4 regions of the Moritella sp. 28 genome follow, and region 3 is predicted to be linked to each of the others. Evidence: predicted binding sites of a transcription regulator. Region 3 holds the regulator's gene; each other region holds the start of a gene.
What was found. The regulator MetJ, encoded in region 3, represses methionine synthesis genes. The targets are predictions, from matches to a motif close to TAGACGTCTAGACGTCTA.
Positions count from the first base shown of each region.

Region 1: metN (methionine ABC transporter ATP-binding protein MetN) is a predicted target of MetJ. The motif match lies at 5,931-5,948, and genes of this name have one in related genera.
Region 2: metB (cystathionine gamma-synthase) is a predicted target of MetJ. The motif match lies at 3,364-3,381, and genes of this name have one in related genera.
Region 4: metK (methionine adenosyltransferase) is a predicted target of MetJ. The motif match lies at 1,786-1,803, and genes of this name have one in related genera.

Region 1 is NZ_CP056121.1:4,360,708-4,368,481, reverse strand. It holds gene cysQ (3'(2'),5'-bisphosphate nucleotidase CysQ) at 1-416, shown strand, start outside; gene HWV02_RS19345 (TIGR03899 family protein) at 423-1,244, opposite strand; gene HWV02_RS19340 (YtfJ family protein) at 1,470-2,018, opposite strand; gene HWV02_RS19335 (hypothetical protein) at 2,156-3,142, opposite strand; gene metQ (methionine ABC transporter substrate-binding lipoprotein MetQ) at 3,293-4,099, opposite strand; gene HWV02_RS19325 (methionine ABC transporter permease) at 4,131-4,787, opposite strand; gene metN (methionine ABC transporter ATP-binding protein MetN) at 4,777-5,811, opposite strand; gene gmhB (D-glycero-beta-D-manno-heptose 1,7-bisphosphate 7-phosphatase) at 6,082-6,636, shown strand; rRNA gene HWV02_RS19310 (16S ribosomal RNA) at 6,950-7,774, shown strand, end outside.
Region 2 is NZ_CP056121.1:4,025,674-4,033,447, forward strand. It holds gene HWV02_RS17735 (LytS/YhcK type 5TM receptor domain-containing protein) at 1-563, opposite strand, end outside; gene HWV02_RS17740 (pseudouridine synthase) at 785-1,474, opposite strand; gene yqfB (N(4)-acetylcytidine aminohydrolase) at 1,648-2,001, opposite strand; gene metB (cystathionine gamma-synthase) at 2,128-3,294, opposite strand; gene HWV02_RS17755 (PACE efflux transporter) at 3,477-3,896, opposite strand; gene HWV02_RS17760 (VirK/YbjX family protein) at 4,266-5,204, shown strand; gene HWV02_RS17765 (GNAT family N-acetyltransferase) at 5,240-5,761, opposite strand; gene HWV02_RS23055 (hypothetical protein) at 5,780-5,866, opposite strand; gene HWV02_RS17775 (LysR family transcriptional regulator) at 5,909-6,787, opposite strand; gene HWV02_RS17780 (hypothetical protein) at 7,178-7,375, opposite strand; gene HWV02_RS17785 (hypothetical protein) at 7,402-7,774, opposite strand, start outside.
Region 3 is NZ_CP056121.1:137,840-145,613, forward strand. It holds gene HWV02_RS00600 (Ig-like domain-containing protein) at 1-781, shown strand, start outside; gene HWV02_RS00605 (hypothetical protein) at 789-1,277, shown strand; gene HWV02_RS00610 (RNA-binding S4 domain-containing protein) at 1,485-2,054, shown strand; gene metJ (met regulon transcriptional regulator MetJ) at 2,208-2,534, opposite strand; gene HWV02_RS00620 (bifunctional aspartate kinase/homoserine dehydrogenase II) at 2,711-5,134, shown strand; gene metF (methylenetetrahydrofolate reductase) at 5,278-6,165, shown strand; gene ppc (phosphoenolpyruvate carboxylase) at 6,264-7,774, opposite strand, start outside.
Region 4 is NZ_CP056121.1:870,747-878,520, forward strand. It holds gene HWV02_RS04005 (SprT family zinc-dependent metalloprotease) at 1-474, opposite strand, end outside; gene metK (methionine adenosyltransferase) at 571-1,722, opposite strand; gene HWV02_RS04015 (YfaZ family outer membrane protein) at 1,973-2,575, shown strand; gene clcA (H(+)/Cl(-) exchange transporter ClcA) at 2,652-4,061, opposite strand; gene tkt (transketolase) at 4,525-6,513, shown strand; gene panD (aspartate 1-decarboxylase) at 6,672-7,052, opposite strand; gene panC (pantoate--beta-alanine ligase) at 7,228-7,774, opposite strand, start outside.

The DNA of each region.
Region 1 (7,774 bases), 870 kb from region 3:
TATTAGGTGTTGTCTATGCACCTGTATTAGATAAGCTCTATTATACGAATACTGACGGCGCTTTTTTATTACATGGTGGCGAAACCGTTAAGTTAGCTGCATTACCAGTTCCTAATCATGAAACTGTTAAAGTGGTCGGTTCCCGTTCTCATGCAAGTCCTGAAATGGCATTGTATTTAGCACGTTATAAAGAAACAGATATTATACCGGTTGGTAGTTCATTGAAGTTTTGTTTGATTGCTGAAGGGAGTGCGCATTGTTATCCACGATTAGGCCCCACTTGTTGGTGGGATACTGGTGCTGGACATGCTGTTGCTTGTGCGGCTGGTGCAAAAGTAGTACAACTTGATGGTTCGCCTTTATTGTATAACCACCAGGAATCAGTATTAAACCCGTTTTTTGTTGTCGCTAAATAGTAGTGCTTAAAAACTAAATGCGTTATGTAAATGGCTGGTTAGCTCAGAAAAATATTCATGGTTATTCTCATGAGGGATGAGCTTAGCCAGCTCATCACCAATATTAGTAAAGCGATAATACTTCACTCTTGATGAACTGCTTTTTACTTTTACCGTTAATTTCTCTTCCCCGTAGCTTATCGGTAAGTCTTTATCTCGTGGGAGATTGACCATTTCTAATTCATTGTTATGAATTAATCCCAATTCAGATAAGGTTAAAAAGCTGCTATAAGGTAGTTTGTGTCGACCTAAGTTAATCGATTTAAATTGCGGTTTATTAAATAATAAGAAACTTTTGTTATTATTTTGGCAGTTAAGAATAATTTTACGGTTAGTGTCATAACCTACTTGAGAACTTAAGTTACAGGCAGACTGAAACATTTGAGCTTCACGTTGGGTCATTTGATTGAGTGTGCGCAGTGACTTTACTGAGAAACTGCCGGAATGGCTTAATTCTAACGCAAAAATTTTACCCCATAATGTTTGCATATGCGGCCCTGAAATATCTTTTGCCATTGACATAAAAGCACTGAGCCAATCTGGGTCAATCACTTCGCTGGTGACATCGTCACAAAAATTATTGGCGCGAACGACAATGCTTTCTAAATTTTGTTGTTGTTTTATTTGTTCTTGATTAACACGTTGGATTGCTCTGTGTTCAAATGTGGTGTGCTTGTTTACTGTTAACATACCGTCAATGCCTCTATCTTTAGAGACTTTTCTTAATTGTTGAATACTGTTTAAAATATTCGATTCAACTTTATTTATACTGGTATCATTTCCAGACATAGCAAAACCTAGCCGTGTATTCAGATTAAGGGTAATAAGCTTTATTTATACCTGATATAGGCCTGAATGTATTGTTTTGATATGTAAAATTGCTGGCTAGCGAGGATATTTTTATACTAGTTTATATTTTAAAGTTATTTGGACGAGTTCGGTAATAAAAAGTCTACTTCTACTCGTCCTTCGTATGGTATATCTAAGGTTTTGAAGGCTATTTAGATATTAATATTATATATAGGCATTGATAAGACCAATCACAGTCTCGATCTCTGTTGGATTCATCTCACCGTCTTTAACATATAAAATCTTGCCTGCTTGATCTAATAAAATGATCGCAGAACTTTTTTCTGTTAGACCCCACTTATTACGAATATCACCGTCTTCATCAAGAACAAAGATTGCATCGGGAAATTCTTCTTTGTTTGATCTCAATTGACTCGCGACTATCGCACCAGTACCCCAAATCGCTTCGTCTAAATTAACTAGCGTAGCAGTATTGTATTTCTCGAATGGGAAATCAGATTTTTTCAATGCATCAATCATTGGCTCATTTAATTCCTTAGCTGATGTGCGCCCTGCAATATGCTGAATTAAAATAACCTTATTATGTAACTCGGCAGTAGACCACTGGCGGTATTCGAATTCACCTTCGACTAGAGCAACATAACCTTTATCTTTGATTGTAACTTGGGGAACATTATCTCCCAACGTGAGGTTATGGCTTAAAGCGACAAAAGAGGCGAGTGATAGCGTAATAGCCGTCAGTATTTTTTTCATTATTTTTATCCTTTTAAATATGAAATTAATGTGAATGTTTAAGCCGATAGTCTATTAACCAGCCATATCGAGTTATATTATTTTCATATATTATTCTATTTTCAAGGATTTTTATTACTAAAATACAAATATTGTGGTCAATATAATGATTCACTAATCAATTCTGTGTCAGACGATAATATTTTATCTAATTTTACTTTTGACCCTAATATGACAGTATATTGATTTTGATTAATTATGATTTGTTGGCCTTTTATGCCGCTTTTACTATCAATGGTTAGCCATACGGGTGACACACTACCAATACTGTCTGATGGATAAAGCATGAAAAGTTCATATTCAGGTGCGAGTTGACTAATCAGTGTCGCTAATAATAGGGCTTTTTCATCACTGTCTGCTTCATTGCTTTTTAAGACGCTAATTGGAGAGAAGAAACTATTCTTATGCTCTTCTCTGTCTGGGATAGCATAAACCCAATGCTGTGCATTTTTGACAGCTGAGTTAACTGACTGCTGGTTGGCAAGTTGTGTCGCAATATCTTTTAGGTATGCCCTATACTCATAAAAAAGTTGAGAATAATTCGGTCTAACGCAAGGTAAATCTTCATCATCTGGATGCACGCAAGGGGTTATTTTTAAGTGATAAAAGGCATCGTTTTGATATTGATTGTAGGCCTGCCAAAATAATTGTGAGGCATTACTTTTGTCTTTATTGGTAAATGCGTATTGTATGTCTTTTATTTTTTCTTGATCATTTGGAGTGTAGAAATTAATACGGTCGATAGCAAATTCGAGTCTTGGCGTTAAGTAGGTATGAATCGCTTTGATTGGATAACTCAATGAAAAGGACAATTTATAACTGTCTAATAATGATGTTTCAACAATATCGGTATCAAAAAATGATTTTATCTTTAAGCTCTTTCCTTTGCTATCAGTCCATTGCCAATTAATCGAAAATGAATTTATTTCATTGTTCGGTAAGTTGATTAGGGGCGAAGACGAAAGATTATTGCGTTCATCTGTATCACCAGAGAGAGAGGCCATTACCGGTACAGAAAGGAAAATCATTATGCTTGTGGTTATAGAAGGCCACAGAGATGCGTTGTTCAATAAAGAGTTGGGCATTTAATGAATCTCTGATGATGAGCTATTCACTAAGCTTGGTAGAAAATGTGATTGATATCAAAAATAATACAGAATAAATTTTGTTACCAACCACACCTTATTATAACTATTTAGACCTGTTATCGCACAGGTCGTTTGCGTAACAGCTGATTACCAGCCCTTTACGATTGAATTGTTAAATAGTTTTTTAGCTTCGTCATACACTTCTTGAGTTTGGAATGCCGCGATGAATTGTTTTACTTTCTCTGAATCTTTATTGTCGTTACGAGCAACAATTAAATTTACGTATGGAGATTCTTTATTTTCCACGAAGATGCCGTCTTTAGTTGGCGATAAACCAATCTTAGTTGCAAATGTGGTGTTGATAACCGCTATTGTTACGTCTTGTAAGTTACGCGCTAATAGCGCAGCTTCTAATTTTATAATCTCAACACCAAATGGATTCGCAGTAATGTCTAATTCTGTAGCTTTAATACCCGCGCCAGCTTTAAGTGCGATGATACCTTGTTGCTCAAGTAATAATAATGAGCGCCCTAGGTTAGTTGGATCATTTGGTACTGCAATTTTATTACCTTCTTTAAGCTCGTCAACACGCTTGATTGATGCTGAGTATGCCGCAATTGGATAAACAAATGTGTTTGCTACTGCTGTAATATCGTAACCACGTTGTTCGATTTGTGCATCTAGATAAGGTTTATGTTGGAAAGCATTTACATCAATACTGCCTTCTTCAAGTGCTCGGTTTGGTGTTACATAATCCGTAAAGGTGACTATTTCAATGTCTAGATCGTATTTCTCTTTAGCAATTTTCTTTGCAATCTCAATGACTTCCGCTTCAGGGCCAGCCATTGCGCCCACTTTTAATACTGTTGAGTCTTTGTCGCCACTACATGCACTTAATAACGCACTTGATGCAATTGCTGTTACTGATACTAATTTCTTTAGTGAAAATTCCATGATTAATATTTCCTTGAGTTGTTAAAATTTATTATCTGTGGTCGACTTTACTTATTAAGCGTTCACCGACTGATTGAATAACTTGTACGATGATCACCAGTAAGATTACTGTAATTAGAATAATAGTAGGGTTAAAGCCAATGTAACCATGCTGAATACCAACATCGCCTAGGCCGCCGCCGCCGACAGTACCCGCCATTGCTGAGTAGTTTACAAGTGTTACTAACGTGATTGTGATGCTATTAATAATTCCTGGCATTGCTTCTGGGATTAACACTTTCATTATAATTTGTAGTGGTGTCGCGCCCATTGTTTGCGCTGCTTCGACTAGCCCTGCTGGCACATCTAATAATGCACCTTCAATTAATCGAGCAATAAAAGGGATTGAAGCAACTGTTAGTGGAACGATCATTGCGCCAGTGCCGATTGATGAGCCGACAATCAGGCGTGTAAAAGGAATGATTGCAACAAGTAAAATAATGAAAGGTACTGAACGACCTACATTTACAATCACACTTAATACATTATTTAATTTTTTATTTTCTAAAATACCGTTGGTTTTTGTTACATGCAATAGGATGCCTGTTGGCATACCCAGTAAACATGCAATTGCAGCGGCAATACCGACCATCACGAGTGTTTCAATCGTTGCGGTAAAAAGTAAATTAATCATTTGATCAGTCGACATAACCGATAACCTCTACATTAACTGCGTGTTGTTGGAAAAATGCTTTGGCTGCAAGAGTGTTTTCTTTATTACCAATAAGTTCGGCAAGCATATAACCGAACTTGATGCCGCCGGCAAATTCAATATCGGCACTTAAAATATTCACATCAACATTTAATGTACGACTTACTTCTGAAATAACGGCTGAGTCAACACTGTTACCAGTGAAGCCAAGACGTACTAATGGCGTTGAGTTTTCTTTCCTATTTAACGATAATCGTTGTTTATACTCATCAGGAATTTCTAGGTTTATCGTTGCTTCAATAAATATTTGTGCTAATTCTGTTTCTGGATTAGCAAAGAACTTCGCTACCGTATTTTGTTCAATCAATTCGCCTTTATCAATGATCGCAACTTTATGGCAGATATTTTTAACCACTTCCATTTCGTGCGTGATAAGTAGAATCGTCAGGCCTAGTCGTGCATTAATATTTTTTAATAGTTCTAAAATTGATTTTGTTGTACTCGGGTCTAGTGCTGATGTTGCTTCATCGCACAGCAGTACTTTAGGTTCTGAAGCTAATGCACGCGCAATCGCCACACGCTGTTTTTGACCGCCACTTAATTCCGAAGGGTAAGCTTTATGTTTTGTTGATAAGCCAACTAACTCAAGCAGTGGTGTAATTTTGCTATTGATCTCGGCTTTATCAATACCTGCTAATTCCAGCGGTAATGCTACATTATCAAATACAGTTCGAGACGATAATAAATTGAAATGTTGAAATATCATGCCGATTTGGCGTCGTGCAGTACATAGTTCTGCTTTATTTAGTTGAGTTAGTTCAACGCCATCAAGCTGAATTGATCCCGATGTTGGAGTTTCAAGTAAGTTTACACAACGAATAAGGGTACTTTTACCCGCACCTGATGAACCTATAACACCGAATATCTCACCTTTTTCGACGTTTAGGTTAACGTCTTTCAAGGCATAAACAGGTTTGTCTGTAGTTTCAAATATTTTATTTATATTTGTTAATTTAATCATTTCAACGCCTAAAACGAAAAGTAAAAATTGATATATAAGATTAGATATTAATTCTTCATTTATGAGTAACAACTGGATACATATGCTAGTTATTTAGTTGCCCAAAGTCAATGGCCTTTTTTACATCTAGATGGCTAAACTGTGTTTTATTTCTATTGAGGTAGTTTTAATTGCTTAGGTTTACATTTACATGTAAAAGGTATGGATTGCGTAATTTTTATGACGTGAAATAATGTGCAATTAGAATGATTGATAATAAAGGTAATAATAGTGGCAACTGCAGCTGTGTTCTTAGACCGTGATGGTGTGATTAATAAAGATAAAGGTTATGTTTCAAAAATTGATGATTTTGAATTCATTGATGGCAGCATTGAAGCAATGCAATTATTGAAGGCGCATGGTTATCTATTAGTTGTAATAACAAATCAGTCTGGTATTGCACGAGGTTATTATACTGAAGATGAATTTATGACGCTCACGGAATGGATGGATTGGTCACTTGCCGATCGGGGTGTCGATCTTGATGGTATTTATTATTGTCCTCATCATCCCGAAAAAGGTATTGGTGATTATAAGCAAGATTGTTTATGTCGTAAGCCAAATACAGGGATGTTAGATAGTGCAGGTAAAGATCTAGATATTGATTTTGCTAACTCGTATTTAGTGGGTGATAAACTATCTGATATTCAGGCTGGTCAAAAATCACAGCTCAAAGCCAATTATTTGGTGTCGACGGGTAAAGTGCTATGTGAAAAAGGTGCAGAAGCAGCAGATGCTGTGTTTATAGACCTATTATCTGCGGCTAAAACGATAGTTAACGACTAAATCGACACTTATTGGTTGTTATTTGAGCAGTTGCGTTTTTTTTAAGGAAAAGTCTTGCCAATAAAACGTAGTTCTCTATAATCCACCCCACTGACACGGCAGCAGCCGCTCAGTATGTTCTTTAACAATTTATTCAAGCAATCTGTGTGAGCACTTGCAGAGATATAATGACCAAAAATTATATCAATGTAATTGTGAACATTAAATTAAATCGAAAGATTTGGTTTTATAAACAACAAACCTCGGTTTGTTGTTGAAGTACAGAATTCATTGAGCCGACTTAATCAACATCGTTGATTAGTCAAAAAACTTTTAATTGAAGAGTTTGATCATGGCTCAGATTGAACGCTGGCGGTAGGCTTAACACATGCAAGTCGAGCGGAAACGAAGAATAGCTTGCTATTCTGGCGTCGAGCGGCGGACGGGTGAGTAATGCTTGGGAATCTGCCTAGTCGAGGGGGACAACAGTTGGAAACGACTGCTAATACCGCATACGACCTACGGGTGAAAGGGGGCCTCTTCTTGAAAGCTCTCGCGACTAGATGAGCCCAAGTGGGATTAGCTTGTTGGTGAGGTAAGAGCTCACCAAGGCGACGATCCCTAGCTGGTCTGAGAGGATGATCAGCCACACTGGAACTGAGACACGGTCCAGACTCCTACGGGAGGCAGCAGTGGGGAATATTGCACAATGGGGGAAACCCTGATGCAGCCATACCGCGTGTATGAAGAAGGCCTTAGGGTTGTAAAGTACTTTCAGCGAGGAGGAAAGGCAGTAGATTAATACTCTACTGCTGTGACGTTACTCGCAGAAGAAGCACCGGCTAACTCCGTGCCAGCAGCCGCGGTAATACGGAGGGTGCAAGCGTTAATCGGAATTACTGGGCGTAAAGCGCATGCAGGCGGTTTGTTAAGCGAGATGTGAAAGCCCCGGGCTCAACCTGGGAACTGCATTTCGAACTGGCAAACTAGAGTTCTTGAGAGGGTGGTAGAATTTCAGGTGTAGCGGTGAAATGCGTAGAGATCTGAAGGAATACCAGTGGCGAAGGCGGCCACCTGGCAAGTAACTGACGCTCAGATGCGAAAGCGTGGGTAGCAAACGGGATTAGATACCCCGGTAGTCCACGCCGTAAACGATGTC
Region 2 (7,774 bases), 1.2 Mb from region 3:
AAATCTTGAACCAATTTGATAATAAGCCCAATACATACAGCACCACCGATCATCGGCACGCTAATGTGTTCAACAATCGTGTACGCGAGTTCCTTATCTTCAGATAGGGTCACAATTAAAATCATGGTTAAAGTTTCGCAGAGCATACCGACAATAATGCCCCATTTTGCGTAAGATTTTTTGTGGCATCGAAAATGGATCCAAGTTGCTAATAATCCCGCAATCGTACTGGAAATTAAACAAGCTAATGATGTTGGTCCGTCCATGTCGATAATATAGCGGTGTAAACCTGAAATAATGCCCGCAGGAATAGCCACCCAAGGACCAAAAATGATCCCACCAGATAAGACGGCAATAATGCGCACATTGATAAGAGACCCTTCAACATTGACACCCGTGTAGTTACTAAAGACAGCAAATAGAATGAAAAGTATCGAGATGAGGGCTGTTTCAACGGGGTGTCGTCGGGTTTTGATAACAATATGTTGGAATAAATTGGTGCGTGTTAAAAAAAATAATGCCATGAGCATCAGTGCTGCGCGCTCAAATACCGCCAGCAACATCATAAATTGTTCGGTGTACACAGAGAAAAGCCTTAATACCATCGCATAAAAGATATTTACGCTTTAATTGTACCAATCATATCAACTTTACTCTATTGATTGTTTGATTTGAAACATAATACTCTAAATCATATTCAGAGTGAGCAATGACATAGCTAAAATGGCGTTCGTCATCGTCCCAGCTGCAACGCTTTAGGCTTATTTATCTAGACGTTAGGACATCAACAGGTAAATGAATTCACTTCATCATCGGTTAAATAACGCCACAGCCCAACTTCTACATCCAACTGTATCGCACCTATTTTTTCGCGGTGTAAGCTCACCACCCGATTCCCTACAGCTGCAAACATGCGCTTCACTTGATGAAATTTACCTTCGGTAATTGTCAATAATACTTCTTTCGGTGATACAACCTCTAAAATAGCCGGACGTGTTAATTGCTGCTCGCCTTGTAATTGCACACCATAAGCAAATTTAACCGCAACATCATCGCTAATCGGTCGAGATAAGCCTACACGATAGACCTTTTGACAATGCTTGGTTGGGGTAATGATATTAAATGACCAACGCCCATCATCAGTGACCAGTACTAGCCCCGTCGTATCGGCATCTAAGCGCCCTGCTACATGTAATTCGGATGCGTTAGCGACATCGATATAATTAAATAATGACGGGTAAGCTTCATCGATATTAGAGCAAATGGTATCAGCCGGTTTGTGCATGAGGATATAGCGGGACGCTCTTGCTATCAGCGCCTTACCATTTAAACTAATATAATTGTTTTCATGCACCTGCGTTGTCACATCACAAATGACTGCGTTATTAACCTCGACACAACCAGCACTTATCATCGAAGTTGCTTCGTTTCGGCTTAACTCAGTACTTTTACAAACAAATTTATCAAGGCGCATTAAACTAAATTCTATATCAGATAAAGAGCGCTATTATCCTTGTTCAGCAGTAATAATCAACGCGATTTTAAGTATCAATAGATAATATAAAACCAGCAGATTAGTGTAAGATCTCATCATTAAAAGGAATTTATTATGTCGGTATACCAAGTACAACACCAATGGGGTGGTGCTTACGTCATCGGCACCGCGTCTGCATCGAAAGCTGACTTTGCAACAAGCTTATAAGACACCACATATAACTGTTCAATGCCCGGGTAAATATCTTGGATCACAGCTTTCAGCACAGCTAATGTCATGTTTTCTTGCTCGGCATGAAAATCAGATAACGCGGTAAATAAAATAGGCTCTACTGAGATAATAGATAGTTGGCAAAACTCACGTCCACCTTCTAACGTAGAAACAGTCACTATCGAACCCGGGACATAGTTATTTTCAGATGCATCACGAATGGTAATGGTTTTTTTACCGCTAAGAATATCTGTTTCAAAGCGTTCAAAGAAGGTCATGGTGGTTGGTTGTGTCATGCGGGTTTCTATTATAAAGATAAGAGGTAGGCATTATATCCTATTTTCTATCCAGCACGACCCACAATAAGATAGAGTGATTGTTATCACCCTATCTACTATCTACTATCTACTATCTACTATCTACTATTGTTGACTCTTAGCTAAACCATTTGCTAAGTCAGCTAAAATATCATCTATATCTTCAATACCAACAGAAATTCTTACTAGCGAATTTGTAATACCAGCAACAAGACGAGCGCTTTCTTCCATACCAGCATGAGTCATGGTTGCAGGATGAGAAATAAGACTTTCTACGCCACCTAATGACTGCGCTAACGTAAACAACTCTAGATTAGCAAATAATTTTTTCACTGCCGCTTCGCCACCTTTAACATTAAAACTGAGCATCGCGCCAAAACCCGCCTGCTGCTTTTTAGCGATATCATGACCAGGATGATCTTCAAAACCAGGAAAATACACGGTATCAATAGCATGATGAGATTTTAAAAAACTCGCCACTTGCAAAGCATTTTCTTGGTGTTGTTTCATCCGAATAGGTAACGTTTTTAGCCCTCGTAACGCTAAAAAGCTATCAAAAGCGCTACCTGTAATACCAATACAGTTTGCCCACCAAGCTAGCTCTTCACCAAGGGCTTGTTCTTTAGTCACTAAAACACCACCAACCACATCACTGTGGCCATTAATGTATTTAGTCGTAGAGTGAAAAACAATATCTGCACCGAGTCCTAACGGTTGTTGTAATGCAGGAGAAAGGAAAGTGTTATCAACCGCAACCAAGGCACCAACCTCGTGACACGCTTTAGTAACAGTCTCAATATCGACTAAGCGTAGCAATGGATTGCTTGGGCTTTCCAGTAGCACCAACTTAGGTTTTCCAACTAACGCTTGGGCCAATGCGGCTTGATCATTCTGGTCAACAACAATGAGTTTAAATTGACCACGTTTAGCTAAATGAGTAAATAAACGGAAACTACCGCCATAACAATCATGAGGAATAACCACTAAGTCATCAGTGGACAACAATTGACATAGAAGATGCACAGCTGACATACCAGTACTGGTAACAATACCTACGCTACCTTGCTCCAAATCAGCAACGGCTTGTGCGAATGTTGCTCTGGTTGGATTTCCCGTACGAGAGTAGTCAAACGTACGTTTATCATTAAAACCTTTTAATGAATAAGTGCTTGATAAATGAATGGGAGCAACGACAGCACCATGATGCTCATCTGTATTTATTCCTGCTCTCACTGCCGCTGTAGTGATATTTTTTATCTTGGCATTTGACATATTTTTCCCTCATATTCGACAACCGTGGTCATAATTATATTCAACAATCACCATGGATGGCCGAACAGCTGGACTTCCAGACAGCTATAACACTAAGCGTTCTACATATTTTGGTCAAGATGTTTTTAACATAAGTGAAGTAAACATCATTCTCGTCAGGTTTAAAATGTACTTTAGTGCCATTATCCCGCGGTAGGCCGCACTGGAAATAGCTTATCGTACGCTAAGTTATAGCCATAAGCGTAAAACAAATAGAAAACAACCATGCCGATATCAAGCACAAACGCATCCCATAAGCTTAAGTCTAAAAACCACGCTATAAACGGGATAGTTAAAAACAGTAAACCGCCTTCAAAACCGATGCTATGTACAATACGGATCAGGGTTGTTTTCGTTACTGAACCCATTTTTTTCAACATGTATTTATCAAAACCAATGTTGTATACATAGTTCCAGCCCGTCGCCACAACCGAGAATAATACGCCCATAGCACCGACATGACCAAGATCAAAACCGAGTTGACTTAATATACCCATAATCACAACTAGGCCAATTATCTCAAATAAAATCGCATGTCTAATACGGTCTAATCTTGTTCTCATCTTTTGCTCTCCACATCATCAATTTGTATGTCACACCCATTGTCGTAACCATACTTTTATAAATATTTATTGTGACGGCTACTCTATAGTGAAAAAACATAACTAAAAGTTAGTTTCCATCTGTTTTTCGGATGTATTAAGCACAGGCGACCTCAAATTTACAAAAACATACAAAATTACACTTAGCTAAAAATACCACTTTTAGTATAATAACTCTGAATAACGGGAAGGTTAAATGAAATCAATGTAGCGCTAGATTCCATATAAATTCTACATATCAGGTATTAATATCGTAAGACATTAATACTGAACAATGTAATAAACCTCACTTTAAAGTATAAATAACAGCCCAACTAGGAATAAAAATCGATGTCTACAATTAACATCTTTGAATTAGCCGATCAGATTTACCCGAATGCAAAAGGGATTAAAAAAATACAAAAAAAAGTCAGGTTCTCTTTTTGGGCGTTAAAAAACGGTAAATCAGTCAATGCGATGGCAGATCTTTTTTCCCGAGATAATTTAAAACCAGTATTTAAAAACAACCCTAGAATCATGGAAAAGCCGCTAAAGCCCTACATATGCGCTAACTGGTCAAGTACAGAACGAATTAAATATTTAACCGAACATTATCTGTTTATTGATGATACTTTTGGCACACACGCGAGTACTGTGGTTTCAAGTAAAGGTATTAGCATCTTAGATTTTGAAAGTTTAAGCGGACAGAAATATTACGTTATGTTATATCAAGGGTCTAGCCGTGAAGGTGGCCTTGGTATTCGTTTGGTTAACGAAAAATATCAAAATATTTATACTTTAACATGTAACATTTCCGGTACCCATACTAAAACAATGCACATTGGGGCATTGCAAGGTGCTAGTGAGGAAATAGAAAACCGTCATGCGCTAATTAAAGAACTAACTAAATCATTACACGGATTACGCACCAAATCATTATTAGTTGAAATGGCATTAATGTTGGCACGTATTTTAGGTATTAGTGAAGTCAAAGCTATTTCTAATAAAGGTCATGTCTATCAAGCACTGAATTATATTATCTCGAAAAGAAAAGTAATAACCTTTGATTATGATGGCTTGTGGGACGAATTTGAAGCAACAAAAATAGACCCATACTTTTTTGGTTTGTCTGTGTCTACGCCACGAAAAGACCCACTGACATTGAAAAAAACCAAACGTAAAATGTACACTAAACGATACCAATGGTTAGATGACTCTGAAATAACCATGGCGACAAATTTAGCGCCTTGGCTGGTGAATCCAATAATAAAAAACGAGCAAACTAGCTAAAAACATACTCAACAGCTAGATACAAGTTCACAACATTAAGCTTGTGAACTTGTATTTAGTTTATAAATCCAATCTGCATATAAAACACCACCTATGCTATATGCTTGTGGTATCACTTCATCAAGCTTAAAACCACACTTCGCCAACACCTTTTCTGAAACAACATTACCTTCAGTCACGATACCTTGAAAGACTGAGATAAGGTGCACTCGCATTGCCCAAGCGATAACGCCAAGTAATGACTCAGTGGCATAACCCAGACCAAAGTATTCCGGTAATAACAGATAACCGACTTCTGCAGATCGGCCATCATAATCAAAACCCGTGATACCAACTGCCGTATTGGTTTCAACATCGGTGATCACCAAACATAACCAAGCACCAGAAGTAACAGACCAATTAGGTAAACGTGATTCAAATTTAACACGAATATCATCGTCACTTGGTTGATCAAAACATTTTTCAATCACACGCGATTCTGTATGTAAACGTAAAAATAACGGCCAATCTTGTTCCGTTATTTGACACATACTTAAACGTTGAGTCGTGATCTGCATATTTCTCCCTTTACTACTTTATAGCGTAAATCTAAGTATCATGAAAGCACACATACCTATAAAAACCACAGCTAACGTATTCTTTATCTTTAAACTTAATACCACAGTCAATAGACCTGCATATAAAAATGGGCTATTAAAGATTTTCTATTCACTCACCTGCGCAAGGGTAAATTCAACAAAGCGTCTATTAGCCAAAGACAAATACCCATCTTTACGCCACGCGAGTGCCAGATCCAAATAAATAGGCGGATCAAACGGTATGCCTTTAACATCCGCTTCTTGATCTGTGACTAACTCAAGCAGCGCGGTAATGGCAAATTCATTTTTAACGATATTGAGGATCATGGTGATCAAGTTTGTTTCAAAGGAGTAATTGGCGGTCATATTATTCGCCTTACACAGGCCATCAATCACTTCGCGATGAAAATATCCGGCCTTAAACATCACTAATTCGTGAGTGAAAAAGTCTGCATAAGTTACTGACTTCGCATTTGCTAAGGCATGGTTCCTGCCGACTGCCGCGACCATTTGTGGACGAACAAAACGCTGAACTTGTAAGCTGTCAGGGATATGATCATCGACAATCACCCCAAGATCTAACTCACCCGAGAGTAACTTTTCTTTAATCGTTTGCGTGCCACCTTCCATAATGCTTAAGTTTAAATTCGGGTACTTAAACTTAAAGGCCATTAAGATCTCGGGAAAGAAATACGAGCCCATCATCCCCGGAATACCAATGTTAACCTCCCCTTGATCTAAACCCCGTAGATCATGTAACGCGGTTTCAGCATCAGTAATACGAGCAAGAATACCCTTGCTGTGTGCAAGCAGAACTTCCCCTTCTTTGGTCACGACTACACCTTTACTGCTGCGAATCAATAATGGCATACCGATTTGATCTTCAAATTTACGCATCGCAATACTCAGCGCAGACTGCGCAATACCAAGACGCTCTGCCGCCTTGGTATAACTGCCCAGTGCAACAATCGTGACAAAATAATGCAGTATTTTAGAATTAAGCATAACTAAAATAGATACCTTCCATGATATTTATATATTTTTCATATTAGCATTAGAACGTTAGTCTATAAGCATTGTTAGCACGGCATGACCACAATAAAGTAGATCATGCTACCTGTTCCCCTATTATATTCGTTATACACAGGATTAATGAATGATTGCACTGCATTCTCAAGACTATAAAAAAGTAACCTTAGGGCTTGGACTAGGCTCATTTCTGGTGTTTTGCAATTTATATTATTTTCAGCCGCTCATACCTTGTGTTTTATAAAACATTAGTAAATTAAAGGGGGGTTCTAATGTATAAGTGTATTCATCGCATCTATCACTATACATTTCATTGGCTCTTCTCCCGTTAGTGGGTTAGTTAAAATCCATACTTATGATACCCATTTAGGTCCAACCACAGTCGCTGAAAATAAATTTATCTGAGTCCAGATCAATAGACTGACCGTTTACACCAATAACCGTATCATAATCCACTGGTTCCACGATAACTTCCGCCTGGGCCGGTAATAAGATACTGGCGCCGATTAACGAGAGTGCAAAACCTGACTTAATAACCTTCTGGTTGATAAATATGCGGGGCAATATAGAACCTGCTGTTGCCCAGACTCTTACATTTTAGGAATAGCATTGCCCGAAAACTCCAAGCGGATGCTTTGCACTTTACTTAAATCAAAATTTTGCGCATTGCGCAGTTTAAACGACCAGGTTGAAAACGGTGTCGGCTCGAAATATGCAAATTCGAACTTATCCGCCACACTGCCGTCGGAAATGATACTGAATTGGGTATCATCGACAGCGCCGTTGTCTAGCTGATAGCCGAACAAGCGATATAATGGATTGGCATTAAAGGTAAATTGATTGTTCTGCCAGCGATCCTGATATTCGCCATTACTTCTGATATCAATAAAATAATCCTGTGAAGTCGGTAATGCTTCACCTTGAAGGATCACGCGCACAGTATCCAGACGAACACGTTCAAAT
Region 3 (7,774 bases):
ATTAATATTTGGCGTTAATACTGAGCTGACTTGGCGAGATGTACGCTATATTATGGCTAAGACTGCAAAGAAAATTGATAAGGACTTTACACCTATAACAATTACGAATGAAGGCGAAGATACTAAGTTCGTAGCAGAGCCTGGTTGGGTAACAAATAAGGCTGGCTATCACTTTCATAACTGGTACGGATTTGGCTTACTTGATGCTACTGCGGCAGTTCAAATGGCAGCAAATAATTATACCTTATTACCTGAATTAAAAGAGACTGCTTTTGTTAATCCAAACGACCTGTCAAGCTCTACCATACCAGAAGGTAATAGTGGTGTTAAAAAGAAAGTATATATAGTACAACAGATGACGATTGAAGCAGTGCAATTAAAAGTAGGGATAAATCATGCGCGTAATAGCGATATAGCCATTGAGGTTATATCTCCATCCGGAACACATTCCATGATATTTACACCAAGAAGCCTAGTCACTGAGACTAATGCAAAATTCGATAATACGGTATTACTCAGTCATGCATTTTTCGGTGAAAGCTCGGAAGGTAATTGGACCATCAAAGTGACAGATACGAATAGAGGTGATTTCACCTACTACAAAGTTCTGCCTCAGATGGGTGGACTGGGGGACCGCATGTTTCATGACGAAGAAGCCCTTAATAACTGTACTGAACATGGAAAGCCAGATGAAACTAAGTGCATACAGAAAATCACACTAAGTAATAATATAGAAAATGGCGCACTTAATAATGTTGCTATTCGTATTTATGGCCACTAAGGGATATATGATGAGAATAAAATTAGCACACATGTTTATATTTACATTACTTTTATGTAGCTCATTATCTAATGCGAATATAATTACCTATAATAAAAACGAATTAACGCTTTCTACGGTACCGTCTCCGTCAAACATAAATGATAATATCGTCATTGAAAGTAGTGGCTTCAAATTTTCTCCGGTAAGTCCTACGTCATACACATTCTCTGAAGAGAATAGTGATATAGCGACTTTATACGCAGGGCAGGAAATGCAAGCATTGGACAATGGAGAATCAGGGATGTTAACAGGATCTATTTTGGTTGAAATGATAGACCCTGATACTGCGTTATCATTTGATAACGCAGACATCCTTACTGTGGGTGAGCGTTTCTTCATTATCACTTTTAATGAAAAAATCGATTTGCTCGAAAAATTAAAGCAGATTAAAGACATGAGTATTGTAAAAGATGCCGAAATCGAAGTGAACACTCATAGTTATTCACCACTATAATAACTTAATGTATCAACATTGAATTGTTGTACGACATATCACTACAATCCAGAATACCACCTCTTATATTTAGGTGGTATTCTTTTGCTATATGCATGTCCGATATTTTTATTGTCGTTTGGATGACTAATTTAACTTATTTGGCGTTTGCATTTCTAATCTTATACTTGTATAAAGACTCGCTATTTGCCCACATTTAAGGTTCCCATGTCTGAAGAATATGAAATTGAAGTTATCCCTGTTGTTGTCGCTGAAGAACCGATTGAATTATATAAGATCTTAAAAATCGAAAATTTAGTGACCTCGGGCAGTGAAGCGAAGAACTATATTGCAGACGGCTATGTGTATGTGAATGGTGAAGTTGAAACACGCAAACGTAAAAAGATCATGTTTGGCGATATCATTGGTTTTAATGGTGAAGCTTATCAAGTCATGTCTGCGGAAGAACTTGCAGAGTACGATATTACTGATGAAGAAGAATTTGTGGACCCTGCGGCTTTAGAGTCTGATTCTGTAGCAACATATATTACAGAAAACGATGTTACTGAAGACTATTTCACAGGAAACAATACTGTTGAGCAAGATGTTGCTGTTGAACCCGAATTTATTGCACCAACACCAGTTGCTAAGCCTGTTGTCGACAGCATCCCTGAAGGTATCTGGGAGCAGCCTGAAAAGAAGAAAAAGAAAAAATCTGAAGCTAAACAAGTGAAAGTAGCTGAACCGAAACCGGTTGAGAAAAAGAAAAAAGGCCGCGCGGCTCCTTTTAGTTTTTAGATTTCACTTTAAGGTATTAGCAACAATGCGAGCTAGATAGCGCATTGTATATAGGTTAAATCAAAACAGGCTCCTATAATTGGGGCCTGTTTTATAAAAGGTGGGCCTGTTTTATTTTCAGACGTTCTTTATTTAGCATTCGTTAGTTAGTGACTAATCATCTTGTTCTAAATAATCATCGATATTGATACCCAGCGCTAACATTTGTGCCCGAGCTTCTTCAGGGATACTGTCTGGTTTGTCTTTTGTTAAATCTTCATCGGCAGGTAATGGTTGACCTGTGTAAGCATGTAAAAATGCCTCACACAACAACTCACTGTTGGTTGCATGTCGTTGATTATTAATCTGACGGCGAGTTCTTTCATCTGTCAGTACTTTTAATACTTTCAAAGGAATTGAAACAGTAATTTTTTTAACCTGTTCACTCTTTTTCCCATGCTCTGCATAGGGGCTAATATACTCGCCGTTCCACTTCGTCATTTTTGACCTTTGCGTAAATTATTATTTATGAATAAGTAATAAGTCTACCTTTGAATTTGATTATTGGCAATCAGTATGTAAAGAGCTCTAGACGTCTATTGACCTGTTGTAGCCTAATAGTGTATGTTTTGAGTTACTGGAAATATATTAATTCGATATTAAGTTCGGGAGAACGCATGGACGCAATTAAGCGCAGTATTCATAAATTTGGTGGCAGTAGTTTAGCTGATGCTACCTGTTATCGTCGAGTATTGACGATAATTAGCCAACACACCAAAGCACGCGATCTTATTGTCGTTTCTGCAGCGGGCAAGACCACCAATCAATTATTAGAATTATTACAATTAGCCGAAGACGGTGATCAAGCTGCATCGGAACGTCTTATTGCGACATGCGAGTATCAAACTAAGTTAGTTACAGAACTATTAGAAGGTGCCTTATGCACACAACTCACTTCTGCATTGCAAGATGATATTCATACTATAGGCCATTTATTAGAAACTACCCTTGATGTGTATGCTAAAAACCAAATTTTAGCGCATGGTGAGGTGTGGTCCGCACGATTATTAGCAGCTTTACTGAGTCAAAGCGAACTACCAGCTAATGATTTAGATTCTCGCTTGTTTTTAACAACTGAATTAGCCGCGCAACCTGTGGTTGATGAAATGGTGTCTCGCCAAAAATTAGACTCGTGTTTAGCGACCCTGACTAATCGCGTTGTCGTGACCGGTTTTATTGCTGCAGATACACAACAGCGTACTGTGACATTGGGGCGAAATGGCTCTGATTATTCTGCGACCTTGTTAGCTGCATTAGTAGATGCTGATCAAACCACTATTTGGAGCGATGTTGCGGGGGTATTTAGTGCCGACCCACGTCGTGTAAAAGATGCTGAACTGCAAACTAAATTATCACTTTATGAAGCGGCTGAGCTCGCGCGTTTAGGCTCTCCCGTATTACATGCGCGTACATTACAACCTGTTGTCGAGAGTAAACAGCATGTGCAGTTACGTTGCAGTTATACCCCTGATGAGGGGTCAACTCAGATCCACCGTCGTTTACCAAAAGGTAAAGGGGCTAAAATTGTCACCTCGATTGATGATCTACATTTAGTGGATGTTGAGTTTAATCATGATGCAGATTACCAGCAACAATATAATCAGTTAATTGCATTGTTAGCACAGCAGCAACTCTCTCCTATCTGTATCAAACGCCGTCCGACGGATTATATGGTTAGATTTGGTTATACCGCTGAAATTGTTGAGTTTGCACTTACTGCATTAGCAACATATAAACAGCAGCAATCTAATGTAAAAGCCATTGAGCATGTGAGTGGTTTTTGTATGGTGGCGCTAGTGGGTTCTGGTGTAACCGATAATGCGTTGCAATCACATCAGTTTTATCAATTAATTTCAGAGCATAATCTGACATTTGTACAGACAGGTGAAAACCATTTAAGTATCTGTGCCGTTCTGCAGAAAGTGGTGTTAGAGCCGTTATTGAAAGAGTTACATACGGCGTTATTTAAGCAGCCAAGACGCATTGGTGTGGTGCTGTTTGGTAAAGGAAATATCGGTGCTGGTTGGCTATCTCTGTTTGCGGAGCAAATGCATAAAGTACCCGAACAACAAAATGTCGAACTGTGTTTATGCGGTGTATATGGCTCTCAGGGCGGGGTATTAGACTTCAATGGTCTGGATGCTGCGACGGTACTTGATGACTTCCAACCCGAATCGTTTGTATGGGAACAGTTATTATCTAATCTCGCATTGCACCCGTTTGATGAACTGGTGATTATCGATATTACCGCCAGTGAAGCTATCAGCTATTATTATCCTGAATTTGCCCAACACGGTTTCCATCTGATTTCAGCAAATAAATTCGCTGGCGCGGCGAGCAGTGAATTTTATAATCGGGTTAAGCAGAGCTTTAGTGATAATGAAAGCTATTGGTTATACAACGCCACGGTTGGCGCAGGGTTACCGATCCAATCATCTATGGATATGCTGCAACACAGTGGTGATCAAGTGACAGCTGTTAGCGGTATTTTCTCTGGTACCTTATCTTGGTTGTTTCAACAATATGATGGTAAAATTGCGTTCTCGGAATTAGTGGAACAAGCTTGGCATCAAGGGCTAACGGAACCTGACCCTCGTGAAGATTTATCGGGTAAGGACGTACAGCGCAAACTGCTTATTCTAAGCCGTGAAGCGGGCTATGAGATGGATCTTGGCGATATTAAACTCGAGTCATTGGTATCAGAAGATCTAATGGCATTTAAAGTGGACGAGTTTTTAGAACATTGCGAAGCACTCGATGACAAAATATTACATATGTTTAATAAAGCCAAAAAGCAGGGCTTAGTATTACGCTATGTCGCTAGTTTTAGTTGTAAAGAAGGGGCGCAGGTTGGGTTAGAGTTCTTAGAACCAACCCATCCATTTGCCAACTTATTGCCGTGTGATAATATTTTTTCAATTAATAGTCACTGGTATCGCCATAACCCATTAGTGATCCAAGGCCCTGGTGCTGGCAGAGATGTGACTGCGGGTGCTATTCAATCTGATCTTTTCCAATTATGTAAGTTGTTCGCGCGTTAATTTTTACATTCTCCTCTGTCGAAAACCAATGCGCATATAATTCATGTTTAAGATGAATTATGTGCGTTGACTTTATCCACCAAACTTGTGATGATTGAGACGTAAAGAGGTATGGACGTCTAAACATCTTAAGGGAATAAAGTATGAGTTTTCACAACGCACAAAATATTGAAGTATTGAATCAAAGTGTTTCTGAATTGGGACGTGATATTAACGTTTCATTTGAATTTTTCCCGCCCAACTCTCCAGCGATGACGTCTACTTTATGGGAGTCAATTAATCGTTTAAAAGCGTTAGACCCTAAATTTGTGTCTGTGACATACGGTGCTAATTCCGGTACTCGTGATCGTACTCATAACATTATTAAACAAATTAAGCATGAAACAGGCTTGATTGCTGCACCACACCTCACTTGTATTGACGCTAATCGCAAAGAGCTAAAGCAGATTGCAACAGATTACTGGGACAACGGTATTCGTAATATCGTGGCTTTACGTGGTGATTTACCACCGGGCTTGAATCAGCCTGATATGTATGCAGCTGACTTAGTTGCTTTATTAAAAGAGGTAAATGATTTTGATATCTCAGTTGCCGCCTATCCAGAAGTTCACCCCGAAGCAAAAAATGCGCAAGCAGATCTGCTCGCGCTAAAAGATAAGATTGATGCCGGTGCTGATCGTGCTATTTCACAGTTCTTTTTTGATACCGAGAGTTTTTTACGCTTCCGAGACCGTTGTGCGGCAGTCGGTATTGATAAAGAGATCGTGCCGGGTATTTTACCAGTATCAAATTATAAAACCTTATGTAAGTTTTCAAAACTGACCAATGTAAAAGTGCCTAATTGGATGCACAACCAGTTTGAAGGTTTAGATAATGATCAGGCGACACGTAATCTGGTTGGCGCAAGTATAGCCATTGACCAAGTGAAAGTATTGTCGCGCGAAGGGGTGAAGGACTTTCATTTCTATACGTTAAACCGCGCTGATCTAACGTATGCTATTTGTCATACATTGGGTGTACGTCCAAAATAATCATCGTACTGGTTATCTTTACTTATATCAGAATCAAAAATGCCGACATGATGTCGGCATTTTATTATCTATTCATTAGCTGATAACTAAATTGAAAGTTAACCGGTATTACGCATACCTGCAGCAACACCAGCGATACTTACCATTAAGGCTTGTTCAATATCTGGGTTCACTTCTTCACTACTACGCGCGCGGCTTAATAGCTCTGCTTGTAGGATGTTCAGAGGGTCGGTATACGGGTTACGTAACTCAATTGACTTTTTACTCCAGGGCTGAGCATCAAGTAATTGCGTGTCAGGTGTTAAACCTAAGATCAACTCAGTTGCTAACGCCAAGCTTGCACGTAGTTCTTTGCCTAAATGCCATAAATCTTCAGTCACTAGACATTGGTCATAATATTCCGCTAACCAAGCATCAGCTTTCAAAAATACCATTTCGAACATTTCAATACGGGTATTAAAGAACGGCCATTGTTGCTGCATTTCTTGCAGTGTCTCACGCTGACCTGAATCGAGCATGTTTTTGAATGCTGCTGTACAACCTAACCAAGCGGGTAACATCAAGCGGTTTTGTGTCCATGCAAAGATCCAAGGGATGGCGCGTAAGCTTTCTACTCCACCGTTTGGTTTACGTTTTGCTGGGCGGCTACCGAGTGGCAGTTTACCTAATTCTAACTCAGGTGTCGCAGATCGGAAGTAAGGCACGAATTTTTCATGGCCTTGGATATATGAGCGATATTCTTCACATGAATCCGAAGACATTTGATCCATTGCATCACGCCAAGCTTGTTCTGGTGCTGGCGGCGGTAGTAAATTAGCTTCTAAAATTGCACTGGTGTAGAGGTTTAAGCTTTGTTCTGCAACATTGGCAAGGCCAAACTTAAAGCGGATCATTTCACCTTGCTCTGTTACGCGTAAACCACCTTTTAATGAACCTGGAGGTTGTGATAATAAAGCTGCATGTGCAGGTGCACCACCACGACCGATGCTACCACCACGTCCATGAAATAAAGTCAGCTTAATTTCTTCTTGCTCACAGATATTAACCAAGGCTTCCTGCGAACGATACTGCGCCCATGAGGCGGCGATTACACCTGCATCTTTCGCAGAGTCAGAATAACCGATCATGATATATTGATGGCCATTAATGTAGTTTTTATACCAATCAATCGCTAATAAACTTGCCGTCACTGTACCCGCATTATTCAAATCGTCTAAAGTTTCAAATAACGGCGCAACAGGTAGACGGAATGGACAACCAGTTTCTTTTAATAGTAGTTGTACAGCGAATACATCTGAGGCTTTACGTGCCATTGAAATGATGTAAATCCCCAGTGATTCTGGATCTTGCTTTGCCACAGTGCGACAAGTATCAAGCACTTCTTTCACATCTGCAGACGGTTGCCAGCATTGTGGGATAAGTGGGCGCTTGTTATTAAGCTCTTGCAATAAGAACGCTTGTTTATCTTGCTCGCTCCATTGTGCATAGTCTCCAAGACCCAAGTAACGCGTTACTTCGGCGATCACATCGGTATGACGATCACTGTCTTGGCGGATATCAAGTTTCACTAAACTCACACCGAAACATTCAACGCGGCGAATAGTATCGA
Region 4 (7,774 bases), 730 kb from region 3:
TTTGACGCTATCACGGACTATCTTATTATGGCGACGAATTGTTAATAAGTGTTCTGTACAGTGACAAGCATAGGTAAAAGTTTTGCCTTTCACAGTTGAAACATCATATTGGTGCGTAGTTTTGGCTGCGAGATCAAATATTTGATTCATGATTTGTTGCCATTCTTTACCGTGGGGTTTAGTGCGCCCATAAATTTGATAAACCAATAGGTGTGCAACTTCATGTGGCACTGTGTGTGCGATGAAATGCTGTTGGTTTTCTTGTAACAAGATAGAGTTAAAACGTAATTCATTAATTTGTAATCGAGCGCTACCTGCTGCTTTACCACGTTGTTTGAAATTAATGCTTGGTCGGGGGAATGTTTTATTTAACTTTAACTCAGCTTGTTGATAGCAGGTTTCTATTTTATCTAAAACTAATTGTTCTACGGTATGTGAGCTGACATTTTGTTGCAGGAGTAAATCATTAAGCATAGTATTATCTACAAAATCATTTATAAAAAAGGCGCTCTGGTTATGTTACCAAAAGCGCCTCTTTATAATCAACCGTTAGCTAAAAACTAATGTTGACTAAAGACCTGCTGCATCACGTAGGATTTCAGCTTTGTCTGTTGCTTCCCAAGAGAATTCTCTACGACCGAAGTGACCATAAGCAGCTGTATTTTGATAAATAGGGCGCTTAAGATCTAACATTTCGATTAAACCGTGTGGACGTAATTCGAAATGTTCACGAACAAGTTTAACAAGTAGTTCTTCGCTTACTTTACCTGTACCGAATGTTTCAACAGAGATTGACGTTGGTTCTGCAACACCGATCGCGTAAGAAACTTGTATTTCACAACGGTCAGCAAGACCTGCTGCTACGATATTTTTAGCTACATAACGTGCTGCGTATGCTGCACTACGGTCAACTTTTGATGGATCTTTACCAGAGAATGCACCACCACCGTGACGCGCCATACCGCCGTATGTATCAACGATGATTTTACGGCCTGTTAAACCACAGTCACCTACTGGACCACCGATAACGAAACGACCAGTTGGGTTAATGAAGAATTTAGTTTCTTTAGTTAACCATTGCTCGGGTAGTACTGGCTTGATGATTGTTTCCATCACAGCTTCTACTAAATCTGCTTGTTTGATATCTTCAGAGTGTTGAGTTGAAAGCACAACTGCATCGATACCAACAATTTTGCCATCATCATAAGCAAATGTGATTTGGCTTTTTGCATCTGGGCGTAACCAAGGAAGCGTACCACTTTTACGTACTTCAGCTTGGCGTTTAACCAGCTTGTGTGAATACGTAATCGGAGCTGGCATTAATTCTTCAGTTTCATTGTTTGCATAACCAAACATTAAACCTTGGTCACCAGCGCCTTGCTCTAGTGGATCATCACGGTCAACACCTTGGTTGATGTCTGGAGATTGTTTACCAATTGTGTTTAATACGGCACAAGAGTCGGCGTCAAAACCCATTTCTGAGTTGATGTAACCGATTTCACGTACTGTTTTACGGGTGATTTCTTCGATATCAACCCAAGCGTCAGTCGTTACTTCACCACCAACCATAACCATACCTGTTTTAACATAAGTCTCGCAGGCTACGCGTGCTTTTGGGTCTTGAGCGATGATTGCATCAAGTACAGCATCGGAGATTTGGTCTGCAATTTTATCAGGGTGACCTTCTGATACTGACTCAGAGGTAAACAAGTGTTTAGCCATAGTTTTAATTCTCTCTTAATTTAAACACAACCGACGTAATGTACGTTCATATGTGTAGAAGTTTTAACATCTAGACGGCTATTCTAAACTAGTTTGCCTGTATTAAGATAGTCCTTGGATCATATTAATTTTGCAAATATGTTTAAAAGTACTATTTAAAGAGAATTTTTGTATATATATGTAATAAATAGTCAATATGAAGTAGCATAGGACGAAAGTATTAAAAGTATGAAGTGACGGGATTTTTTCAATGAGAGAAATTATTCGATCACTATCATTAAATGTAACTACCACTCTTGCCATTGGGAATAATAAAGTGTCATTGAAAAAATCATTAGTTATCACTGCCGGGTTACTGGCTAGCTTTAGCAGTTCAGCATCAAACATCTCACTTGCCTTCAATAACGATAATATTATTTTGGGCTATGATCTTGAAATGAAAGAAGCGCTAAAGCTAAAAGGTGACTTCCTACAGACTATCGACAATGGTTATACCGCAGATACGGGCCTTTATGCATTTCAAGATGTTGGTTCAACATTCTTTGAACTTGGCGCGAAAGCCGTAAGAATGGATAACGATAATGGTGATGGTTATGCATTAGCATTTGGCGGTTTAGGTGGCTTACGTTTAACTCAAGAGTTTAGTGTAGAAGCTAAATTCCATTTCAGCCCTGAAATCCTTGCATTTGGTGACACTGAAAATTACACGCAGTGGGTCTTTCGTGCTAACTACGAGTTAATGCCAACAGCAAGTCTCTTTGCTGAGTATAATCATACAACGGTTGAGTATAAAAATATGCCGGAAGAACGTCTAACAAGTGACTTTCTATTTGGTTTGAAATGGATATTCTAAGCCGTTAGAGGCTTTGTAAATATCACGAAAAAAGCACCTAGTAGGGTGCTTTTTTGTTTCTAGCTAAAATATGGCATTAAGTTGTAGTAGGGCGTGTTGTTGTTATCTCGTTATCTTCTACAGTGGGTTCTTTAGGTAACGATAGTTTTAATAATTCGGCATAAAGAGGCTTACCACCAAGAGCTTGTGCGACAAGCGTAGCGCCAAGACAAGTGATGAGTAAAGGCAGAATCAATTCATAGCTATCCGTCATTTCAACCACTAATACAATACCTGTCACTGGCGCTCTCACTGTCGCGGCAAATAATGCGCCCATCCCAGCTATTGCGTATACCGTTGGTTCTGCTACGAAGCTGGGAAATAGCTCGGCTGCAATAACGCCATAAGCAAGACCAAATAAAGTGCCTAGCGTTAACATCGGGGTAAATACACCACCAGGTGCGCCCGAAGCAAAACAAGCGATAGTACCGAATAGGCGGATAACAAATAAGCCGACTAAAATAGCCCAAGTACTTGGTTCTTGAATCATCCTAACCATTAAATCTCTGCCGTTACCAGCCATGTCAGGTTCGAATGATTGTAATAGGGCGAACAGGCTACCAAAGAATACACCGGTAAGAATAATACGGTGCATTTTATTATTCTGTTTACGTTTTAATAATTTTGTACTGTTTATAATCCAACGGTTGAAGTACACGCCAATAACACCAAAAATGGATCCTAATAAAAGAAATAGCCAAAGTGATGTAAGCGGTGGCACATCAAAATGCATGACAGGCATAACGGCTTCTTGACCATGAAAAGCACGCATGACAATAGTGGCAACAGCTGCTGCGAGAGTCACACATTTTATCGATGTCATATTGTAGCGAAAGTGTGGACGCATTTCTTCGATAACAAATAAAATTCCGGCAAGTGGTGCATTAAATGCGGCTGCTAGTCCAGCCGCGGCACCTGCAGCAACAAGGATATGAGTAGCGTTGGTATAACGCTTTGCTGTATCTGCAAACATACGCCCAATCGTGCCACCGATTTGAATCGATGGACCTGCACGACCAAAAATCATACCTGAGCCAATAGCTAATGTACCTGCGATAAATTTAACCGGCAATAAGCGACGCCAGCGAATGCCATACATACCATCAAGCGCACCTTCGATATGGGTAATACCACTGCCTGATGCTTCGGGGGCGAAGCGTAATGTGAGCCAAAATGAAAAACCAACCATGGCGCCACTGAGTATCATGATTAACAATATATTGAGGCTTGGTGGCAATGCTAAAGGATTAAATATTTGTAATCGCTGGGCGTCAGTCCATAGTACTGCTGCTTCAAATAATGCAATGATTAAGCCTGTCATCCCGCCTACAAGTGCAGATATAATAGGTAGCACAATGTAGTCGTGTTTGGCAGAAAGTAATTTTGGGCTTGTACGGTGTTTACGCAGTGCAGTTTTAAAAAATTTTAAATTAGGTGATTTTGCCATTCTCATGTGCCGTCTGATACTGTGAAAAGAGTGCAAATAAGCTCGTGTCGAGTAATAACCATTAGCAATACATAACGGCATAAGTTGCGTTATTTATGATCATTGTCTGATCGTTTTATGCTAAGTTCGTTGTGGAGAATGAATGCAGAAACAGTATAACGAATAAACAGCTCCGATAGTATTTCTTTTTAGTTAGGTATCATAAAAATAATTCCGATTAAAAATTATTATTTATGTACAAGGCTCACATTCTTGTGAATAAAACTACAGTGTAAAATTCATTTGAGTGTTAACATGCTTTCATTCGAAGGTGACTGGGGTTTGTCTAGAACGTTAATACCCCGACCTGAACCTAAAATTCGATAAATCTAAATAAACTAAAAAAACTTGTTATACATAAGATAATTTTATGACAATATAACAGCTTAAAAGTATTTTAAATTAATCTCAGCAGGAGCAAACTATGCCATCTCGTCAAGAGCTAGCGAACGCGATTCGTGCCCTAAGTATGGACGCAGTTCAACAAGCAAATTCAGGCCATCCAGGCGCACCAATGGGCATGGCAGATATTGCCGAAGTATTATGGCGTAAGAACCTTAACCACAACCCAGCAAATCCAAACTGGGTTGACCGTGATCGATTTATTCTTTCAAACGGTCATGGCTCAATGCTTATTTACTCACTGCTACACCTAACAGGCTATGCATTACCAATTGAAGAATTGAAAAACTTCCGTCAATTACATTCAAAAACACCTGGTCACCCAGAATACGGTTACGCGCCTGGCATTGAGACGACAACTGGTCCACTAGGCCAAGGTATTACTAACGCTGTTGGTATGGCAATTGCTGAAAAAACATTAGCAGCGCAGTTCAACAAACCAGAACATGAAATTGTTGATCACTTCACTTATTCTTTCTTAGGCGATGGCTGTCTAATGGAAGGTATCTCACATGAAGCATGTTCACTTGCTGGCACATTAGGGCTAGGTAAACTAGTTGCGTTCTGGGATGACAATGGTATTTCAATTGACGGTGAAGTTGATGGCTGGTTCACTGACGATACAGTGAAACGTTTTGAAGCTTATGGCTGGCATGTTATTTCTGTTGATGGTCATAACAGTGATGAAATCCAAGCGGCAATCGAAGCATCTAAAGCTGAAACATCACGTCCAAGCCTTATCTGTTGTAAAACAGTGATCGGTTTCGGTTCACCAAACAAAGAAGGTACGCATGACTGTCATGGTGCTCCTCTAGGTGACGCAGAAATTATTGCTACACGTGAAAAATTAGGTTGGAAACACCCTGCATTCGAAATTCCTGCAGATATCTATTCTGAATGGGATGCTAATGAAGCTGGCGCACAAGCTGAAGCTGAATGGAATGAAAAATTTGCTGCATATGAAGCTGCATACCCTGAACTAGCTGCAGAATACGCACGTCGTACTTCTGGCGAGTTACCAGCTGATTGGGAAGCTAAAACGTCTGACTACATCAAACAGCTACAAGCTGATTCTGCAAAAGTAGCAACACGTAAAGCATCACAAAACTGTATTGAAGAATTCGGCGCAATGTTACCTGAGTTACTTGGTGGTTCTGCTGATTTAGCGCCATCTAACTTAACGATGTGGTCAGGTACTAAAGCAATCACTGCAGATGATGCGTCAGGTAACTACCTGCATTACGGTGTACGTGAGTTCGGTATGACGGCAATCATTAATGGTATGTCTTTACACGGTGGCTTCACGGCTTACGGTGCTACATTCTTAATGTTCATGGAATATGCGCGTAATGCAATGCGTATGGCTGCATTGATGAAAGTGCAAAACATCCAAGTTTACACACATGATTCAATTGGCTTAGGTGAAGATGGTCCAACTCACCAACCAGTAGAACAAGTTGCAAGCTTACGTATGACGCCTAATATGAGCGCATGGCGTCCATGTGATTCTGTTGAATCAGCAGTTGCTTGGAAACACGCAATTGAACGTAAAGATGGTCCTACAGCATTAATCTTCAGTCGCCAAGGTCTAACACCTATGCCGCGTACTGATGCACAGTTAGCTAACGTTGCTAAAGGTGGTTACACGCTAGTAGATTGTGATGGTAAACCAGAACTTATTCTTATCTCTACAGGTTCTGAAGTTGAACTTTGTACTAAAGCGGCTGCAGAACTTACTGCAAAAGGTCGTAAGGTACGTGTTGTATCTATGCCTGCTACAGACGTATTTGATAAGCAAGATGCTGCATACCGTGAATCTGTTCTACCGTCTGACGTTGTTAAACGTGTTGCTGTTGAAGCGGGTATCGCTGACTTCTGGCACAAATACACTGGTTTTAACGGTACTATTATCGGTATGACTACATTCGGTGAATCAGCACCTGCTGAGCAACTGTTTGAAATGTTCGGTTTTACTGTTGCAAACGTAGTTGCAGCTGCAGAAGCACTTTAATTTAAATACCGTGTGCAGCTGGCACACTACTTTTAATTAGAGTAACGAAAAAAGAGCGCTTAGGTGCTCTTTTTTATTTGTTGTGATTGGGACTAAATTATAGACACAAAAAAACCAGCATGACGCTGGTTTTTCACTATTCCGTATCGGTTTGCGAACTAGGCAACCTGTACTGGAATATCGCTACTTGTACGAACGATGTCATTAACTTGATCAAGATAAACAAGCGAAGGTTTGTGTTGTTTCGCTTCTTCATTGTCCATACGTACGTATGCACAGATAATGATGCGATCACCGACAGCTGCTTTACGTGCTGCTGCGCCGTTCACTGAAATGATTTTCGAACCGCGTTCACCAGCGATAGCGTAAGTCGAAAAGCGCTCACCATTATCAATGTTATAGATATCGATTGCTTCATACTCTAGGATCCCTGACGCATCAAGCATATCTTGATCGATTGCGCATGAACCTTCGTAGTTTAATTCTGCATGTGTTACACGCGCTTGGTGTAATTTACCTTTTAGCATTGTGGTTTGCATTGTTCTAAAACCCATTCCATTAATAGTTTATGAATATACCCAAGGTGTCGATTGTTCATCTTGGAGTCACTTAGGTATACATATATACCGTACAAAATATGTACCGGCGTCCATAGTAGCGTATTTGTTTAATTAGCGCAATTGTACTAGTTGTTAGGTAAAATTGCGCTAATCGTTAGCGTAATTTAATCACTTTATTATCGATTAAACGTGCCTTTCCTAAGAATGCAGCCATTAAAACAACGGCTTGCTGACTGTTTGTAGTGAGACTAGCTAAAGTATCGGCATCAACTATATCAATCGCGTCGGTCTTAAAACCAGCTGCATTAAGCTGTGCGGTGGCTTGCGTGACTAATGCTTTGTTTGCTTGTTCATCAACAGAAACTTGATCTGCAATTGTCTGCATTACATCGGCTAAGAGTGGTGCAACAATACGTTCTTCAGCAGTTAACAGACCATTACGAGAGCTCATCGCCAAGCCTGACTCTTCACGTACAGTCGGTACGCCAACAATTTGAATCGGCATTGCAAGATCGTCGACCATATGACGAATTAACGCTAATTGTTGGAAATCTTTTTCACCAAATAAAGCCACATCAGGTTGTACTAAATTAAATAGTTTAGCCACTATCGTCGATACACCGTTGAAATGACCCGGACGATGCGCGCCTTCAAGTACTTCAGAAATACCTGGTACTTGAATGAACGTTTGTGATGCTAAG